2 linked regions of the Thiosocius teredinicola genome follow. The protein of the gene in region 1 interacts with the protein of each later gene in a pairwise test. Links are inferred from orthologs where the notes say so. Each region holds a gene or a part of one and is shown on either strand. Other genes may lie near its edges. The genes, in order: ileS and B1781_RS08600.

Region 1 (9,890 bases):
ATACGCGGCACGCAAGATGCCGATCACGTAAAATCGCCCCGGGCAACGGCGCAGCGCCGTGCGTTATGCGAGATTACCTATTCAATGACCATTTTGACCGTACTTGCGGCACTCTTCGTCGAAAGGGTGCTGCAACAACATCGGCCGCAACGCCGGCACGCGTGGTTCGACGGCTATTGCAGCAGCCTGATGCGGTCACCGCTGGGGTCGCGGCTAATGTCGGCGCCATGGGGCGTGATTCTCGTGCTGTTGCTACCGCTGGCAGTCGTCGCCTTGCTGCAGCAGGTCACCGGGTCGATGGGCGGCTTGTTCGCGTTCGCCTACGGCGCCTTCATCCTGCTACTGAGCCTTGGGCCGCGTGATCTCGGCGAAGACACCGACGCCTTCATTACGGCGCGTGACCAGGGCGATCACGCAGCGGCAGATACGATCGCCGACACGCTGTGCGCCGGCGAAACAGCGCGCACCGAACCGGCTCGCTCGCTGGCCGTCGCGCGGGCGATCGTGACGCTCGGCATGAAACGGCTGATCGGCCCGATATTTTGGTTCGTTGTCTTCGGTCCGGTCGGCGCGGCAGCCTACCGCGCCGTTCACCTTGTCAGCGAGCGGGCACGCGATACCGAGTGCCCATCCGGCATGCGAAAGCAGAGTTTCGAGCTACGCAACCTGGTCGACTGGATACCGGCGCGTCTGACGGCGGCCGGTTACGCGGTTGCCGGCAACTTCGATGCCGTTGCCCACGCGTGGCGCACCTTCGACTTCATGCCATCACGAACCGACGACAGCGAAGCCGACCAGCTGCTCGGCGAAACCGGCTTGGCTGCACTCGACACCTTCGACGAAGAACTGCTGGAGGCCGACGCGCACGGCGCGGTTTCACTGGACGCGACCTTGATTCCGCCAATCGTCGAAGATGCCGCTGCGCTCGTCTGGCGCACCCTCGCGATGTGGGTCACGGTGATAGCCGGGGGCAGCCTGGTTGCGGCGTTCGCTTGATCCGAACCATTTCCACCAGCCTTGCGCTACTGCTCTGCAGCATCGGTTCTTGTTTCGCAGACCCGGTTCACCCCACGGCTGCGGTTGACGATCTCGGGAACACGATTGAGCTTCCGGGTCCGGCACAACGCATTGTCGCGCTGTCGCCCCACGCCACCGAATTGGTGGTCGCGGCCGGTGCGGCCCACCAGTTGGTCGCGGTCGCCGTGGCCAGCCCATCGACACCCGAAACCCACGGGCTGCCGCGCATCGGCGGACCCGGACCGCTCGACCGCGAGTTCCTGCTGTCGCTACAGCCCGACCTCGTTGTCGCCTGGCACTCGGGCAATCGCCGTAGCGATCTCGATTGGCTGGACGCCGCCGGCATCCCGCTTTTTCAAAGCGAACCTGCCTCGCTCGATGACGTCGCCGCCAACATCCGCGCTATCGGGCGTTTGACCGGGCACGCGTCGACGGCCGCGGCCCGCGCTGCAGCCTTTGAGCAAGCAACCGCCACACCGTGTTCTGCGTTGGCATTGCTGCCTGCCTATATCGAGGTATGGGATCGACCGACGATGACCGTGGGCGGTCGCCATTGGATCAATGCCGCGTTGCGCACCGGCGGATTTTCCAACGTGTTTCACGCGCAGGACCGCGGCGTGTTCGTGATCGCCGACGAAGCGGCGTTGAGGTACCGCGGCTATCCCCGGATCAGCCTGAAGCGTACGTTCGACGGTTCAAAAGACGACCGACTCGCCAACCTCTTATCGCGCCCCGGCCCACGGCTTGCCGACGCGGTCGCGGCATTGTGCGACAAACGAAAACGCTTGAACGCGCATGAAGAACCAAGTGTGAAGTCGCGGTCAAGCGACCACACAGCCACTGCAGGTCAGTAGCTGCGCGCCCCGCTGTCGAGCGCATCATCGGCTATCGGCAAGGTGATCTCGATGCTCAAACCGCCACCAGGCCGGTTCATTGCCTGCACCGTGCCTTCGTGCGCCTCGATCACGCGCCGCGCGATCGCCAGGCCGAGTCCATGCCCGGACACCGCAGCACCGTCTCCGCTGCGAAAAAACGGCTGGAAGATCGTGTCGAGGTCGTCAGGGGTAACGCCGGGACCGCGATCGGAGACCTGGATGCGCAGCCGGTGGCGGGTAATGGTCACGAGAACCGTCACCTGGGTGCCGTCGGCGGTGTGCTTGGTAGCGTTGCGCACAACGTTCTCGATGGCGCGCCGCAACAGTTCGTATTGCCCATAGACGTGCGCCTGCACCCCCAGGTGCATGACGATGCTGCGCGTCGACGAACTGAGTTCGAAAGCCGCATCATCAACGATCTCGGTCAACAGCTCACCGATGTCGATTTCGTCGACGTGCCCGCTGTTCACTCCCGCTTCGAGGCGGGACAAGGTCAGCAACTCGCCGACCAGGGCGTCCAGCCGGATCAGCTCGACCTCGATCCGGTCGAGCGACACGCCCAGCTTATGCGGTTGCTGACGCGCCAGATCGATCGCTGCCTGCTGTCGGGCCAATGGCGAACGCAGCTCGTGCGAGACATCGTGCAGCAGGCGTTGCTGGCTCTCGACCATACCGCGCAGCCGGCTGGCCATGCGATCGAAGTCACGTGCCAGGTCGGCCAGTTCGTCGCTACGCCGGCCCATATCGGCACCGGGCCTTACCGCCAGATCACCGCGTGCCGCGGCGTCGACCGCACCGCGCAGACGACGGATGGGACGGGAAAAATAGACAGCCAAAAGCGCACCAAATATCAGGCTGGCAAATAGCCCGGCGATCAATGGAACGAGGGGGAAAATGGCACCCTGGACTCTTTCGGTGCCGGCCGCCACCAAACTGTCCTGCAGCCCCCAGGGACCGGCATTTCCGGCGGTGGTCGTGCGCAGGGCGAGTGCGCTGGTTTCGGCCACCCGCGGCACGCTCGTCAGCACGCTCTCGTAATAGGCGACGGAAACGCATGGGCCGTTCCTCGAAGCCGGAGGTGCGTTGAGGTCACAACCTTCGTAGAGGGGACCCGTGCCGAGGGTCCCGCGCAGAATGAAATCAGACGGCCTTACACCCGTTCCCTGCGCAACATCCACTGCGGGCGGGCGTCGCAACCACAGCGCCAGGCCGACACCGACGGTTGTGGTCAACTGCGCGAGAAAAAAGACCAGGAAAAACTTCCAGAACAGTCGACCCACGTTGTCTCAGTCCGATATCAGCTGATACCCGCGACGAAACACCGTTTTAATACAATCACGCGCGGCCCCATGGCCATCGAGCTTACGACGTATATTGGCAAGATGCACATCGATACTGCGATCGTGGCGTGCCAGCGGGCGACCCAAACCGTGGGTCGATAGCTCCGCCTTGCTGACGACGCGGCCGGCATTGCGCGCCAGCACCTCGAGCAGGTTGAACTCGGTGCTGGTCAGATCGAGCGGTTCGCCGGCGACCTCGGCCTTTCGTTGCGCCGGCCACAGTCGCAGTACGCCGTTGCCGATCGACGCATCGGCGTCGTCGTCATCCTCACCGCCCTGCGCCCGCCGCAGAATGGCACGAATGCGCGCCACCAGCTCGCGTGCGCTACAGGGTTTGGGAACGTAGTCATCGGCGCCGAGCTCCAGGCCGACGATGCGGTCGGTCTCGTCACCCTTGGCGGTGAGCATCAATACCGGTAAACGGCTGTGAGCCCGGATCTGCTTGAGGACCTCGATGCCCGTCATACGCGGCATCATGACATCCAGCACCACGATCGCGTACTGCCCCGTCAATGCCTCGGCAACCGCGGTTTCGCCGTCGTGTACCGATTTGACGTCAAAGCCCTCGGCTTCCAGATACTCCTGCAATATGGCTACCAGTGCGACATCGTCGTCCACCAGAAGCACTGCCATCGAAGACATCTCCTTTCTCCTACTCCTTATATTCTCCGATGATACCGAACGCTCCCTACAAAATAGCAGCCATTTGTGGCGCTTTTACATTGATTAACAAAATCTTAACGCCGATTTTATAGAGCTTTCGATTCCCAAACTGTTGGTGGGCAACAAACGCATCGCCGGCGACTGTGATGAATTCAAACAACAATCAGAAGCCATCGCGTTGACGCCGCGCATTCGCCAAACCCACCAACCGCGGCGACCACAAACCCGGGCCTGGGCGACGCCGTAGGTGGGCCATTATCACTACGCGCTTGCAGGCAATCCTTGTCGTGGTTCAGGAAAAGTCATTCAAGCAGCGCGTGCCGACTGCTTCCACGGGATGACACCAAGCATTCGTCACCCGAGCTGAGTGCCGCAGCGGCCGAGCGCTATCGCAGCCTGGCCGCTACAACCCATGTACTGCTTGGGCCACGACGATTGGCCAACCCTGCACGGCAAACGCGCAGCTCTCGGGTCTTGGGCGGTGAGTGAGTCAATCCTGCCGCAACCGGGGAAACAACCCCCCGGCTGCGATCCTGAGCGCGTCGCCGGGCCGATCAGACGAAGCGACGCGTCTCCCCGTCGCCGGTCACGTTGCTTACACAACGCCCACAGAGCTCGGGATGCGCTTCGTGCGACCCGACGTCTTCACGATGATGCCAACAACGCACGCACTTGGCGTGCTCGCTGGCCCAGGCAGCAACGCGCAGGCCCGGTACATCGGTATCGATGGCCTCGCCCGGCGCGTCGGCCAGCGGCGCCACGCGCGCATCCGAGGTGATCAGCGCGAAACGCAGCTCGTCGCCGAGTAGTTCGAGCACTGCTCGCAACTTGTCATCGCAATACAGTTCAACCTCGGCGTCGAGCGACGAACCGATCACGCCTTCTTTGCGCATCATCTCGAGCTGCTTGGCGACCGCGGTCTTGATGCGTGTGATCTGTGTCCAAGCGGCATTATCCAGCGGACCTTGCGGTGGTGGCTCGAGACCGGTGTACCAGGTTTCCATGAACACCGAGTCGCTGCGCTCACCGGGCATGAAACCCCACACCTCGTCGGCGGTAAAGCTCAGCACCGGCGACATCCAGCGCACCATGGCCTCGACGATGTGGTACATCGCGGTCTGGCAGGAACGCCGCGGCAGGCTGTCGGCCTGCGTGGTGTACTGCCGGTCCTTGATCACATCAAGGTAGAAACCGCCCATATCCGCGACGCAGAAATTGAGCAATTTCTGGTAGATCAGGTGGAAGTTGTAGTCGGTGTAGGCCTGCGCGATCTCCTGCTGCAGCTGGTAGGCGCGGCCGACGGCCCAGCGATCGAGCATGATCATGTCGCCGGCCGCCACACAGTTGCTCGCCGGGTCGAATCCTTCGAGGTTGGCGAGCAGAAAGCGCGTGGTGTTGCGGATACGCCGGTAGGCGTCCGCCATGCGCTTGAGGATCTCGTCCGACACGGTGATCTCGGCACGATAGTCCGTCGCCGCCACCCACAGGCGGATGATGTCGGCACCCAGCGTCTTCATGACGGTCTGCGGCGAAAGGGCATTGCCGAGCGATTTCGACATCTTCTTGCCGTCGGCATCGACGGTGAATCCGTGGGTGAGCACGCCTTTGTAGGGCGCCTTGCCGTACATCGCGACCGAGGTCAGCAATGACGACTGGAACCAGCCGCGATGCTGGTCGGAACCCTCGAGATATAGATCGGCCGGGCGCACCAGCTCGGCGCGCGGCTCGAGCACACAGGTGTGGGTGACGCCCGAGTCGAACCAGACATCGAGTGTATCGGCGACCTTGTCGTAGTTTGCCGCGTCATCGCCCAACAGTTCTTCCGGCGCCAGATCGAACCATGCCTGGATGCCGCCCTGCTCGACACGCTGCGCGACCTGTTCCACCAGCGCGGCGGTGTCGGGATGCAGTTCACCGGTCTCCTTATGGACGAAGAAGGCAATCGGCACACCCCAGGTGCGCTGACGTGAAACGCACCAGTCGGGCCGGTTTTCGATCATGCCCTCGATGCGCGCCTGCCCCCAATCCGGGGTCCAGGTGACCTGCTGGATCTCGTCCATGGCCGTCGACCGCAGGCCCTTTTGCTCCATCGAGATGAACCATTGCGGGGTCGCACGGAAGATGATCGGCGTCTTGTGCCGCCAGCACACCGGGTAGCTATGGGAAAATTTCGATGCCTTGACCAAGGCGCCGTGTTCTTCGAGTACCGCAATGACGTGCTCGTTGGCCTTGAACACATGCTCACCCTCGAACAGCGGCGTGCCCGGCAGGAAGCAGCCGTTGCCGCCGACCGGGTTGTCGACCGGCAGGCCGTAGCGCTGGCCGACGATGTAGTCGTCCAGACCGTGACCGGGTGCGGTATGCACCGCACCGGTACCGGCTTCCAGCGTAACGTGCTCGCCCAACACGATCGGTACCTCGCGTTCATAGAACGGATGGTGCAGCATCAGGCGGTCGAATGCCGCCCCGACCGCCCGACCAAGCACGGTGTAGTCATCGATACCCCATGCGGGCATAACGTGGTCGAGCATGCCGTCGGCGACCATCAGGCGTTCGCCGGCCACCTGCACCAGCACATATTCGAGGCCCGGGTTTAGTGCCACCCCCTGGTTGGCCGGCAGCGTCCAGGGCGTGGTCGTCCAGATGACGACCGAGATATCGCCTTCGCCAGGACCAGCCTCAGTCAGATCGAATTTGCCCAACAGCGCCTGCTGGTCGACTGCCTTGAAGCGCACGTCGATAGCAAAAGACTCTTTGTCTTTATATTCGACCTCGGCCTCGGCCAGCGCCGAACCGCAATCGGTACACCAATGCACCGGCTTGGAGCCCTTGCTGATGTGACCCTGCTCGGCGATCTTGCCCAGTGAGCGGATGATGCCGGCCTCCTGCACGAAGTTCATCGTCAGGTAGGGATCGTCCCAATCGCCGATCACGCCGAGACGCTTGAAGTCGACTCGCTGTTTGTCGACCTGCTTCATCGCATACTCGCGGCAGGCCTGGCGGAACTCGGCGGCGCTGACTTTGTGGCCCGGTTTGCCGACCTTCTTCTCGACCTGCAACTCGATCGGCAGGCCATGGCAGTCCCAGCCGGGCACATAGGGCGCGTCGAAACCGGCCAGCGTGCGGCTTTTGACGATGATGTCCTTGAGTACCTTGTTGACTGCATGGCCGATATGGATCTCGCCATTGGCATAGGGCGGCCCATCATGCAGCACGAATTTCTCGCGCCCGGCGCAGGCCTCGCGAATCTTCGCGTACAGGCCTTCCGCTTCCCAGCGTTTCAACATTTCCGGCTCACGCTGAGCCAGGTTGGCTTTCATTGGAAACGCAGTCTGCGGAAGGTTCAGCGAATCCTTGTAGTTGTTACTCACGGACATAACCCGGTTACTGTAAAAAATTTGGTTTGGGCGTCGGTTTCGGCGTCTGAAGATCAGACCGATCGACGCTGGTCGATCTGCGGCGCGTTCATAATCTCACGCGCCCGGATGACGTCGCGCTGAATCTGCTCACGCAGCGCGTCGAAAGAGTCGAACTTGCGTTCGTCACGGATGCGCTCGACAAAATCGACCTCGACATGGTGACCGTACACCTCGCCGTCGAAATCGAACAGATGCACTTCGAGCAAAAAGCGGTCGTCACCTGCAAGCGTCGGCCGGTTGCCGATGTTCGCCACACCCGGCAGCGGGGTGTCGGCGATGCCCAACACCTCGACCGCGAACACGCCGCGGATCGGCACCGAGCGCCGCATCAGCGGCACATTCAGAGTTGGAAAGCCGATCGTGCGACCGCGCTTGTAGCCGTGACCGACATGACCGCAGATACGATAGCGCCGCCCCAGGCAACGCTCGGCCTCGGCGAGATCGCCGGCCTGTAACGCCTCGCGAATGCGCGTGCTGCTGACGCGCTCACCGCCGTCAGCGACGGTCGGCAGGCTTTCGACGCCAAAGCCATGCTCGGCGCCCATCGACTTGAGCAACCGGAAATCGCCGGCGCGGCGCTGGCCGAAACGGAAATCGTCGCCTACGTACAAATGGTGGATGCCGAGCTTTTCGACCAGCACGATCTGCACGAAATCACGCGCATCGACCGCGGCAAACGCCGCATCGAAACGCACCAGCAGCACCCGGTCGATATCGCAGGCATGGATCGCCGCCAGCTTCTCGCGCAGCTTGGTCAGGCGCGCCGGCGCTTGCTCGGGACGGAAGAACTCCATCGGCTGTGGCTCGAAGGTGATCACCAGGGACGGCAGACCGGCAGCGCGCGCGCGGCGCGTCAACGCAGCAAACACCTCCTGGTGGCCCAGGTGGACGCCGTCGAAATTACCGATTGTCGCCACGCACCCACGATGTTCGGCGCGCAGATTGTGCAATCCCCGGATCAGCAACACGCTATGAATTCTGCCAGCTCAACGTAAGCGGAGGATTATAAAGGCATGTGTGCCCAGAACCAGTAGAACTCTTACGCGGGCCACAAAGAGAAAAACCCGATGACGGTCCCTGTCATCGGGTTTTGCCACCTCGGCACTGTGTTCGGCCCTTCCTGGACCCAGCGACTTCCGTGTCGCCCGTACCTCCATGTACGTCAGTCGGTATCTTGCGGTGGTGGGCTTATTATTCCGACGGGCGGCGGTAGCGACAATCGCCGCTCTCCCATGCCCACGTCAGATAATTCCGAGGATCAGGATTCTTTCGTCCTATGGGCCAATATCAATCCGTCGATCAGCAGCAGCGCGACCCCTAAGGTAATGGCGCTGTCGGCCAGATTGAAGGAAGGAAAATACCAGTCCTCCCAGTGCCATTGCAGAAAGTCGACGACCTTTCCGAGCCAGATCCTGTCGATCAGGTTGCCGACCGCACCGCCGACCACCATGGCCAGGCCGACCGCAGTCCAGCGCTCATTGTCGCGCAGGCGGCTCAGCCAGACGGTCATGACGACGACCAGAACGACGGCGATAGCGGCAAAAAACCAGCGCTGCCAGCCACCGGCATCGCTCAAAAAGCTGAACGCCGCACCCGTGTTGTAGACCAGCGTGAGGTTGAACACCGGCCAGATCGTCAGCACCTCGTAGTCCTCGAAGGCAGCCATGATCCAGAACTTGCTCGCCTGGTCGAGCACTACGACCGCCAGGCTCAACCACAGTAACTTCGGCATCAGCGACGCCCCCCGATATTCCCGGCACGCAAGTCACGCACCCGCATTCCGAACAGCAATAGAACCCCCAGGTAAACCACGCCTCCCACAGCCACCAGGCCGGCCAGCCAACCGGCCCGCAACGATCGAGGCGCACCGATCCAGTCAGCCAGTGACGGCGAAACCCACCATAACACCAGCGCCATCGCGGTCGCCGCCACGCCGACCTTGACGAACAGCGCCGTCCAGCCCGCATACGGCTGATACGCCTCATCGCGGCGCAAGGACCTGAACAGCAGATACGCGTTGACGTAGGCAGAGAGGCTGGTGGCCAGCGCCAACCCGGCGTGTTGCAGTGGGAAGATCAGCGCGATGTTGAACACCATATTGGTAGCCATCGCGATCATGCCGATTCGCACCGGGGTTCGCGTGTCCTGCCGCGCGTAGAACCCGGGCGCCAAGACCTTGATCAGCATGAACGCCAGCAACCCGACCGCGTACGCCATCAGGCTACGCTCCGCCATGCTGACATCGTGCGCGCCGAACACGTCGGATTCGAACAACGTGGCGATCATCGGCCCCGCGAGCGCCACCAGGCCAACCGCCGCCGGGATTCCGAAGATCAACGTCATCCGCAGCCCCCAGTCGAGCGATTGGCTGAATTTCGCGGCCGATTGCTCGGCCTGGTGGCGCGACAACCTTGGCAGGATAACGGTCGCCAGCCCTACGCCGAGGATTCCCAGCGGAAACTCAACCAACCGGTCGGAGTAGTACAGCCATGAAATACTGCCGGTCTCAAGGAACGACGCAAGCACCGTGTCGAGCAGCAGGTTGATCTGGGTGACGGATACCGCGAACAGCGCCG
Region 2 (9,351 bases), 1.1 Mb from region 1 along the record:
ACCGCCACAGCTGCCGGATTGAAGCCACAAGGTACGCAACGCTGTCGTCATTCACTCAACTCCAACGGCACGGTCAAGGTAAATACAGCGCCACCTTCGTCGCGATTGGCTCCTTCCAGTTTGCCCTGGCACTGATCGGTGGCCAGCGAATAGCTGATGTACAGGCCGAGGCCGGTCCCTTTGCCGACCGGTTTGGTGGTGAAGAAGGGGTCGAACACGCGCAGCAACTGGTCTGGTGCGATGCCGGTGCCGTTGTCTGAGACCTCGACGGTCACCGTTGAATTCTGGGTGCCGGCGCGTATCGCAATGCGTCCATCCTTATAGTCTTCGATTGCGTCGGCGGCATTCTGGATCAGGTTGACCAGAATCTGGTGGACGTAGCCTTCGTAGCCGTACAGTTCGAGCGATGGCGGGATGTCGATGACCACTTCGGGCCGTTCGCGGCGTGCCTTGATCACCCATTCGGCCGCCGTGTTGATGACCCGGCTGAGATCGAAGCGGCTGCACTGTTGTTGGTTCGGCGTCGAGAAACGACGCAGGTCTTCGACGATCTCGCCGACGCGTTCGGCGCCTTCGAGCGAGCCGTCGATCAGCGGGCCGATATCCTGCAGCAGGCGGTCGATCTTCAGATCGCTGCGCAGTTGTTCGCGCTCTTTGTCGCTCGCCGAACGGTGAATCGCACCGAGGTATTCGGCGAGGCGTTTCTCGTAGCGTTTCAACGCGTGCATGTTGCCGAACACGAAGCTGATCGGGTTGTTCAATTCGTGCGCGACGCCGGCCACCAGCTGGCCGAGCGATGCCATCTTTTCCGATTGCACCAATTGTTGCTGCGCGGTCTTCAATTGATCGTGCGTCTCGCGCAGATCCTGGTAGGCGCGGCGCAGTTCGCCCAGCGGCCGACCGGTGATCACCAGCCCCGACAGGCGACCGTCGTGATCGAAGCGCGGTGTGCAGTTGATCGCGATCGGCGCGCCTTCGCCGTCGGGGCCGCGCAGTTCGACCTCGCAATCGGTGATCACGTCAGTGCGGATATGCTCGGCGAAGTCTTCGACCTGTTCGGCGTATTCCTCGGTGAACAAGGTGCCGAGCGCGACGCCGGTCAGGTCGCTGGCAGTGCGACCGGTGAGTTCTTCGAGTGCGCGGTTGACCTGCTGGATGCGACCGCGGGTGTCGGCGACGATCAGCACATCGGTCATCGACGAGATCACGCTCTGGATGAAGCGGTGCGCATCCTCCAAGCCGGCATTCTTTTCTTCGAGTTCGACCTGGTAACGCACGATGTCCGCATAGATGGTATCCATGCGCTGGATCACCTCGATCCATGCCGATTCATCGACCATACCGTGCTCGATGTTGCCGACACGCGCCATCAGGCCGCCGATGTCGTCGTTTGCCGCCTTGTCGCCGGGCGACGTCACTGTGCGCGACCCGTGCTTTTCAGTTCTTCCATGCCGTCCACCTTCTCGAGGTCGTAGCGTTCGAGCTTACTGCGCAGACCGACGCGCGACAGGCCGAGTTCCTCCGCGGCGCGCGTCTTGTTCCAGCGATGCCGTATCAGGGTTTCTTTCAGAATCCGCGCCTCAAGCGATTCGATGCGCTCCTTGAGGCTGCCTTCGGTCTGGCTGACGATCGCCAGATCGTCGGTGCCTTCTTCGTCCGCGCCTTGCAGGATGCGCGGCGACAACAGTTCGGCGCCGAGGATCGCGTCCTGGGCGAGTACCAGCATGCGCTTCAATTCGTTCTGCAGTTCACGCACGTTGCCCGGCCAGTGATAGGCCTCCAGGCAGGCGAGCGTTTCGCGGCTGATGCCGTCGACGCGTTTGCCCAGCTGGCGCTGCAGATCATCGAGCAGGCTGTGGGCGAGTACGGCGATGTCCTTGGGGCGGTCGCGCAGCGGCGGCAGATTGATCGTGAACGTGGCGATACGGTAGTAAAGGTCTTCACGGAAGCGACCGGCACGCACCTCGGCCTCGAGATCGCGGTTGGTGGCGGCGACCACGCGCACGTCGACCATGCGCCGCTGGTTGCTGCCGAGCGGGCGGATCTCGCCCTCCTGCAACACGCGCAGCAGCTTGACCTGAAACGCCGGCGATATCTCGCCGATCTCGTCGAGAAACACGGTGCCGCCGTCGGCCAGTTCGAACAGGCCGACGCGTTCTTCGCTGGCGCCGGTAAAGGCGCCGCGTTTGTGACCGAACAACTCGCTTTCGAGTAGCTCATCGGGCAAGGCGCCGCAGTTCTCGGCGACGAACGGGCCGTCGCGCCGCAGGCTGTTGTAGTGCAGGGCGCGTGCGCACAGTTCCTTGCCGGTACCGGACTCGCCGCTGACCAGTACGCTGACGTCATATGGCGCAACCCGGCGCACCAGGTCGCACACGCCGTTCATACAGCTTTCCGGGCCGCGCACGATGCCCTGGTCCCAGTCGAAACGCTGCTGCAGCAGACGGCGTTTGCCTTCGAGATCTTCGGCGACAGTCTCCGGGCGCAGCTTCAGCTCGGTCGACAGCAGCGCATTCTGGCGTTGCAGGTGAAACAGATCGACCGCGTTGCGCAGCTTCAGCAACAGCTTGTCGGGATGCCACGGCTTGCTGATGTACTGATAGATGCCGGCCCGGTTGATCGCCTCGACCAGGTCGCCGGCGTCGGTGTAACCCGAGATGATGATGCGGATGACCTCCGGCCAGCGATCGCGCACCCGGCTGAGGAATTCGACACCGGTCTCACCGGGCATGCGCTGGTCGCACAGGATGGCCTGCACCCACTCGCGTTCGAGGATGCCCTCGGCCTCGGCGGCGTTCTCGGCCGTCAGTACCTCGAATTCCTCTTCGAGCGTACGCCGCAGGGTTTCGAGCGAGCGCGGCTCGTCGTCGATGACCAGAACGGTGGGCAGGTTGCTACTCATACGTGATTCTTGACCGACTCGGCGATGTTCAGCGGTTCGGACAGGGGATGACCGATCAGGCGCAATTGGCGCGACCCACGAATCCAGGCATACCAGTCGCTCATGCCTTCGCCGGTGGTTGCAGACACCTTGAGGACCTGTAGCTTGGGGTTCACCCGGCGCGCGTAGGCGATGCATTTGTCGACATCAAAATTCAGATGCGGCAGCAGGTCGATCTTGTTCAGCAGCATCAGGTCGGCCGCATGGAACATGTCCGGGTACTTGATCGGCTTGTCTTCGCCTTCGGTAATCGACAGGATCGCGACCTTGTGTGCCTCGCCCAGATCGAACGCGGCGGGGCACACCAGGTTGCCGACATTCTCGATGAACAACACCGAGCCGGTCTGCGGCTTGAGGTGCTCGATGGCGTGCCCGACCTGATGCGCATCGAGATGGCAGCCCTTGCCGGTGTTGATCTGAATCGCGTGTGCGCCGGTCTCGCGAATGCGTTCGGCATCGTTGCTGGTTTCCTGGTCGCCTTCGATAACCGCCAGCGACAGTTCGTCTTTCAGATCGGTCAGGGTGCGGGTCAGCAGGGTGGTTTTGCCCGAACCCGGTGAAGACACCAGGTTGAGCGCGAGGATGCCCTGGTCTGCCAGCATCTGGCGGTTTGCATTGGCGTATTGATCGTTTTTGCTCAGGATGTCCTGTTCGATCTGCACCATGCGTGATTGCGACATGCCGGGGGCATGTGCGCGCGCCGGCCCATGACCGTAGTGATGATCGTCGCCATGGCCATGCGCATGCGAGTGTTCATGCTCGTGATCATCATGATGGTGGTGAGGATGGTCGTGAGAATGCGAGTGATCGTGATCGTCGGTGACACCTTCGATACGCGATTCACCTTCGCCGCAGCCGCAGACGGTACACATTATTCCACCTCCAGTTCTTTGATCCGCATCTGGTCACCGTGGGTGACCTGCAATTGATAGCCGCCACAACGCGGGCAGGCGTCGTAGCGTTGATTGATTTCGACGTTGTCGCCGCACGCCATGCACCAGGCGATCGCCGGTTGATCGACGATCTCCAGCTTGCAGCCATCGGCCAGCGTGCCGCGACAGACGACATCGAAACTGAACAGCATGGCCGACGGCTCGACACCCGCCAGCGCGCCGATCTCGAGCCATACCGTTTTGACCCGCTTGAATTGCTGCGCCTCGGCTTGGTCTTCGAGTACCTGCAAAATGCCTTCACACAATGACATCTCGTGCATCAGCTTTCCTCGATGTGTAGGTCGTAGCCGACACAGGGATCGATCGAGTGCACCAACAGGCGCGCCTGTAGCTGCGCGGTCGATTCATCGGCTGCACGGACCGACGTCAGCGTGCGTACAGCGACGCCGCTCGGATGGAAGTTCCATTCGGTCGGCGCCAGGATGCGGTAGCGTGAGACTTTTTCGCCCTCGAGTTCGACGTAGTGACACAGCCGGCCGCGCGCCGCCTCGAGTTGCGCAAAGCCGGTTTGCCCGCGTGGGGGTTTCTCCGTATCCAACAACACCGACGACAGCTCGGCGATCTCGATCAGCCGCGCCGTCAGACGCCACAGCAGGCCGTTGCCGAAGCGACGGCCGATCGCCTTCATCAAAGGATGCGCAGCCTGGCGCGCCGACGGGCCGGTTTCGCGTGTCTGGTTCTTCCAGGTCGGTTGTGCGACGAAGACGTCGGCACCTTCGGCGGACAAGATCGCCGTCAGTTCGCGCTCGACACTCTTGGGCAGGGTGGCCATCTTGGCATTGCCGAGGCTTTCCCAGGCGCGCCGGCGGACGAACTTGAGCAACTGGGCAGCCGGCGAAGGGCTTGTATCGGCCCAGGCGAGAAAGGCGTCCTGGTCGTGATGCAGCCAGGTTGCGATGTCGCCGCCGAACACCTGCGAGGCGACGGACTGGCGAAGGTGTTCGGCCAACGGGCGCAGTTCATCGAGGTTCAATGCGAAACGTTGCAGACCGGGCCAGCGACATACCATCTGTTCAGGGTCGATCAGCTGCTTGAGCGCCTGCACATCCTGGGTGATTCGTCCGAGCGACGCATTGGCGCGTTCGCCGCCGCAGAACTCAGGCCATTCGAACAGCACGCGCCACAGGTGTTCACGCAGTGTTTCGAGCCGCTGCAGGATGACCCGCGCGTGCTGAACATCGCCGTTCGGGGTTTCGCCGATCGCCGACTCGATGGCGCGCACGGCAGCGACCGATTGCGCCTGGCCGCAGACGTTGAACACCAGTGGCATGAGCTTCAGCGTCTCGTCGATCGTGCGCCCCTCGAACAGGCGCGAAGCCAGGGTCGGGCGCGTCGAAAGCACGCTGACCGCGGCGCGTTTCGGCGCTACGCGGATATCCAGGCGTCCTTCGATGGCCGACCGACCGGGGCTCACGGTGATTCTTCTCCATCCTTGTGCAGGCGGCCACGCAGAAAATCGCGCCGGCTCAGTTTGGTAGGTTGCGCCGTCGCTGCGACGTCTTCAACGGTGTCGTCGTTGCCTGTCTGCTCCTCGCCGTGCCAACGCTTGACGATCTCATCGGCGAAAGTCGACGACTCGGTGTCACGGCATTCGGCATCATCGATGGCTTCCAGGGCGGCGAGCGCAAACGCCACCGCGGTTTCCTGGTCTGCGATCTCGCCGACCGGTGACAGCAGGGAGCAGGACTGGAAGCGACCGATGCCTTCTTCGTGCCCGATCACGAAATCGTAGGGACCGGAGGCGAACACATGGGTCTGGTAGCTGCCCACCGGCAGGTCATGCCAATCGTCGCCCTCGCAAGGCAACAACATCAGATTGATGAACCAGGGGGTGATCAGAATGCCCAGGCAGCCCTGCGGCGTGCGCCGAAAGCCGACCGGTTCAACCGACAGCGCCGGGTTCAGGATCGGAACGTCCTGCATGCGCGTGTTCTGCACATGCTGAAAATGCCGCCGCAGTCCTCCCGCCAGTGCCTGTAACTGCAGATCCACGTCAGTCCTCCAGGATGACCATGAACTGCGCCTTGGCGCCGTCGCATTCGGGACAGCGCCAGTGGTCGGGCAGCTGCGAGAACGGTGTGCCGGGCGGGATCTGCCAGTAGTCGTCACCCTCGGCAGGGTCGTAGACATGCCAGCAGATCTTGCACTCCATATGGGCGTCATCGGGCAGACGAGCATCGTCGCCGGCGTATGACCCCTCGAACGTCTTCACCGGTACATCTCCAGTATCTCGTTCAATCGCTCTGCGCTGTCGAGGATGTCTTCGGGCGCGGCCAGCGCGACCGACGGCACGTCGACGACCTCGATGGTATTCAGGATCAGCGCGTCCTGCGAGTTGAAGTACTTGATCCACCACACGTTGGGGAAGGCGGTGCTGCCGATGCGGCAGTTGCCGTAGCCGCGCGAAAGTACCGTGACCGGGCCTACGCCGAGGCGTTCGCCCAGCAGCATCACGTCGCCTTCGGTCAACGGCAGCAGGGTCAGGTTCACCGTGTGCTCCGCGTCGCCCGGGCGAAAGTTCGCCATGTGGTCGGCCAGTTCCACGAGAATCGCGGGCGCGTTCTGAATGCCTGGGTCGGTCGCGTCGAACTGCGTGTCCAACGGGGCAGGCGGGATGGTCTGCGAGATATCGCTGACCAACGACGGCACATCGCCGACCTCGATCGTATCGTGGCGCATCTGGCCGAAGCTGTCGAAGTGCTGCACGCGCCAGACACCTGCCAGTACCGATTCCTGCGCCTTGCTCGGCGACAGCCCCTCCATCGTCGCGCTGACTTCGCCTTCACCCAGCAACTGGTTGATGAAGTCGAGGTTGGCCGCATCGAGTTGCTCGAGCGTGATGGCCGTCGACGGGTCGCCGCATTGGTAGCTGCGCAGCGCGCTCAGCGCCTGCTCGAGAATGCGTTTGCTAACCGACAGGTCGGCCTCGACTTCGTCGGGCTCCGGCAATATCGGTTGATGATAGGTCTGCATGTCGCCAGGCATCTGCATATAGTTCAGCTCGCCGTCTTCGTCCGGCTGACTGCCTGGGCCGATACCGATACCGATGACGGGGATGTCGGGAAGCTTAGGCATGGCGTTGCTCCTTCGAGGCGTCGATCACCGGGATACCGACACCGGGGTTGTGAGACGGTGCGTTGTCGAGGATTTCGGGAATGCGTTCCATGTATTCCGACCAATCGCGAATCTTGCTGATCTTGCCGAGAAATCGACCCCGACGAAGGAACACCAGACTCGGCCAGACCGTGATGTCGTAAACCAGCTTCAATTGATCCTCGAGTTGGCGGTCGACGACCATCGGGATGAAGCGATCGGGAAAGGCGCGTGCCAGTTCGGGCAGCACCACGGCGACGTCGTTGCTCTCGGGGTAACGCTTGGGGTCTTCGGTGAAGAACAGCACGACAGTGCTGTCGCTCTCCAGGGTGGACGCCAGGTTCTGCGCATCCAGTACGGGGTAACCATGTTCGGCAACCAGTTGGGCGATCAAGGGAGATGGCACGGCTTACGCCTCCTTTATGTTGTTTTTCAGGTGGTCGGGTAGCTGTGGCTCGCGATCGATCAGATCAGCGAACAGGTGATCGACCTGGTGGTCGCCCGACATCACGTGTTGAATGGCGTTGACGGCATCCCGCATCTCCAGTGCGGTCCGCTCATCGAGTATTTCGCGGGCGGCCCCGAGGAACACGAGCAGCCAGTCACCCGGCGAGGGTGTGCCGACCAGGCTGATATCCACGATGTGTCGTTGGCCGTTGTCGTCACAGCCCGCCTGAAACTCGCCGACATCGACGACCTGCATGGGGATGCCGATACACATCAGTCTTTCACCCGGTGGTCGACATTCACGCTGAGTTTGTCGCCTTCGAACTGCACCGGCTTGGGGTCGAACTGCATGTTCTCGTCCCGCAACACCCGCTCGTCACCACCTCGATAGGCGAGGCGCTCATCCGGGCGTCCGGTTTCATAGGCGCTGAGGTTCAATGCCTCGGGGTTCAGGGAATCGTTGTCGGGGAGCGGCTCGGCGCGCTGTTCGGCATTCGCCCCGCGCTGCGCCAGCCAATTCAAAGCCGCTGTGATCGCCGGCTCGATCTGCGCGCGCACCACCGGGCGCAGGCTGCCGCCGTAGTCTTCGAGATGCTCTGGTTGCACACCGACCAGCAGCAGTGCACGTGGGTAGGATCCGGTAAGTTCGGCCATCGCCAGCACTTCCTGGAAACCGGTCTGGTGGAGGCTCATTTTCTTTGCGCCCATGAAGCTCGGCACGTCGTCGCCTTCGACCAGCTTCAAGGTGCCCGGTGCAAGGCCGTAGTCGACCGCGTCGAACACCACGAGGATCTCGGCGGTTTGCACATGCTCCAATAGATAGATGCCCTGGGTACCGCCGTCGATCAACGAGACGTTGCCGCCGAATTGATACCGCCGGTTGAGTTCCTCGATGGCGCGTACGCCGAACCCCTCATCTGCCCATAGCACGTTGCCGATGCCGAGTAGGGTGACACTGGGTGTCGTCATGTCTGCTCCGCAGGTTGCGTGTTAAACGATTTGCAAGCCAAGTGGCAAGTTGCATGCCGCTCGTAGGGCCATCGCTCAAGTACCGGATTTTCAACGTGTTCTTGAATGCTTATCCGGTCGGTGCAGCAGAATTCGGAAACAATCCTTTCAGTGATGTCGGCAATCCGGCAAAGAACTTTACAGAATACTTGACGATTTTGCTTGGGGAAGGCGGTTACTTGGTGGCGCCTGGCGTCGAGTTCCGGCTGAACACTTGCCACTTGGCGTTCATGCATGAATTTTCATTCAAAAAGCGGCTGACCGCTGCCGGCGGAGGTGAAAGCGTTCCTTCCAGCTGAGTGCAAAGAACCGTTTAACGCTTTTCGGCAATGCTTAGGATTGAAATCGAGAAAACAGCATAACCCTTTGTTTTTAAAAGCCTAAAAAACTTGGCAGAGTCTTTGCTATTCCTGCTTACACAAAGCGCACCGGCCGAGTTGCGCTATTGCCACGGGAGATAAGCATGACAGAGACCTTTTACGAGGTGATGCGGAAGCAGGGGATTACCCGCCGCAGCTTCCTGAAATATTGCAGCCTGACCGCTGCCGCGCTGGGGCTGGGTCCAGCGTTCGTTCCGAAGATCGCGCATGCGATGGAAACCAAGCCCCGCATCCCGATCCTGTGGCTGCACGGCCTGGAATGTACCTGCTGTTCGGAATCCTTTATCCGCTCGGCACACCCGTTGGCCAAGGACGTGGTTTTGTCGATGGTCTCACTCGACTACGACGACACCATCATGGCGTCGGCCGGTCACCAGGCCGAGGCCATCATCGAAGAGACCATCCAGAAATACGACGGCAACTTCATCCTCGCGGTCGAGGGCAACCCGCCGCTCAACCAGGATGGCATGTCGTGCATCATCGCCGGCAAGCCGTTCGTCGAACAGCTGCAGCATGCTGCGGCACACTG

The links.
Region 2: the proteins of ileS (region 1) and B1781_RS08600 interact in binary tests that used the Escherichia coli proteins (3 or more experiments, as listed by UniProt). The link is inferred for Thiosocius teredinicola from one-to-one orthologs.

Annotation. Positions count from the first base shown.
Region 1 is NZ_CP019936.1:654,271-664,160, reverse strand. The notes cover bases 4,250-7,584. They hold ileS (isoleucine--tRNA ligase), read right to left. Parts: upstream 7,216-7,584; coding sequence 4,450-7,215; downstream 4,250-4,449. Other genes in these bases: ribF (bifunctional riboflavin kinase/FAD synthetase), read right to left, coding at 7,326-7,584. Also shown: 1,6-anhydro-N-acetylmuramyl-L-alanine amidase AmpD, read left to right, coding at 1-1; regulatory signaling modulator protein AmpE, read left to right, coding at 85-996; B1781_RS03135 (helical backbone metal receptor), read left to right, coding at 993-1,871; B1781_RS03130 (ATP-binding protein), read right to left, coding at 1,865-3,172; B1781_RS03125 (response regulator), read right to left, coding at 3,179-3,865; more of ribF, read right to left, coding at 7,585-8,282; lspA (signal peptidase II), read right to left, coding at 8,573-9,046; murein biosynthesis integral membrane protein MurJ, read right to left, coding at 9,046-9,890. UniProt on the Escherichia coli protein: Catalyzes the attachment of isoleucine to tRNA(Ile). As IleRS can inadvertently accommodate and process structurally similar amino acids such as valine, to avoid such errors it has two additional distinct tRNA(Ile)-dependent editing activities.
Region 2 is NZ_CP019936.1:1,764,674-1,774,024, forward strand. The notes cover bases 6,556-9,351. They hold B1781_RS08600 (HyaD/HybD family hydrogenase maturation endopeptidase), read right to left. Parts: upstream 8,404-9,351; coding sequence 7,708-8,403; downstream 6,556-7,707. Other genes in these bases: B1781_RS08585 (hydrogenase expression/formation protein), read right to left, coding at 6,556-6,969; B1781_RS08590 (thioredoxin domain-containing protein), read right to left, coding at 6,962-7,393; B1781_RS08595 (HypC/HybG/HupF family hydrogenase formation chaperone), read right to left, coding at 7,397-7,708; B1781_RS08605 (hypothetical protein), read left to right, coding at 8,457-8,741; B1781_RS08610 (hydrogenase small subunit), read left to right, coding at 8,900-9,351. Outside these bases: B1781_RS08545 (NADH-quinone oxidoreductase subunit B family protein), read right to left, coding at 1-51; B1781_RS08550 (sensor histidine kinase), read right to left, coding at 48-1,418; B1781_RS08555 (sigma-54-dependent transcriptional regulator), read right to left, coding at 1,415-2,902; hydrogenase nickel incorporation protein HypB, read right to left, coding at 2,899-3,813; hydrogenase maturation nickel metallochaperone HypA, read right to left, coding at 3,813-4,154; B1781_RS08570 (nickel-dependent hydrogenase large subunit), read right to left, coding at 4,154-5,308; [NiFe]-hydrogenase assembly chaperone HybE, read right to left, coding at 5,305-5,886; B1781_RS08580 (rubredoxin), read right to left, coding at 5,888-6,106; more of B1781_RS08585, read right to left, coding at 6,103-6,555.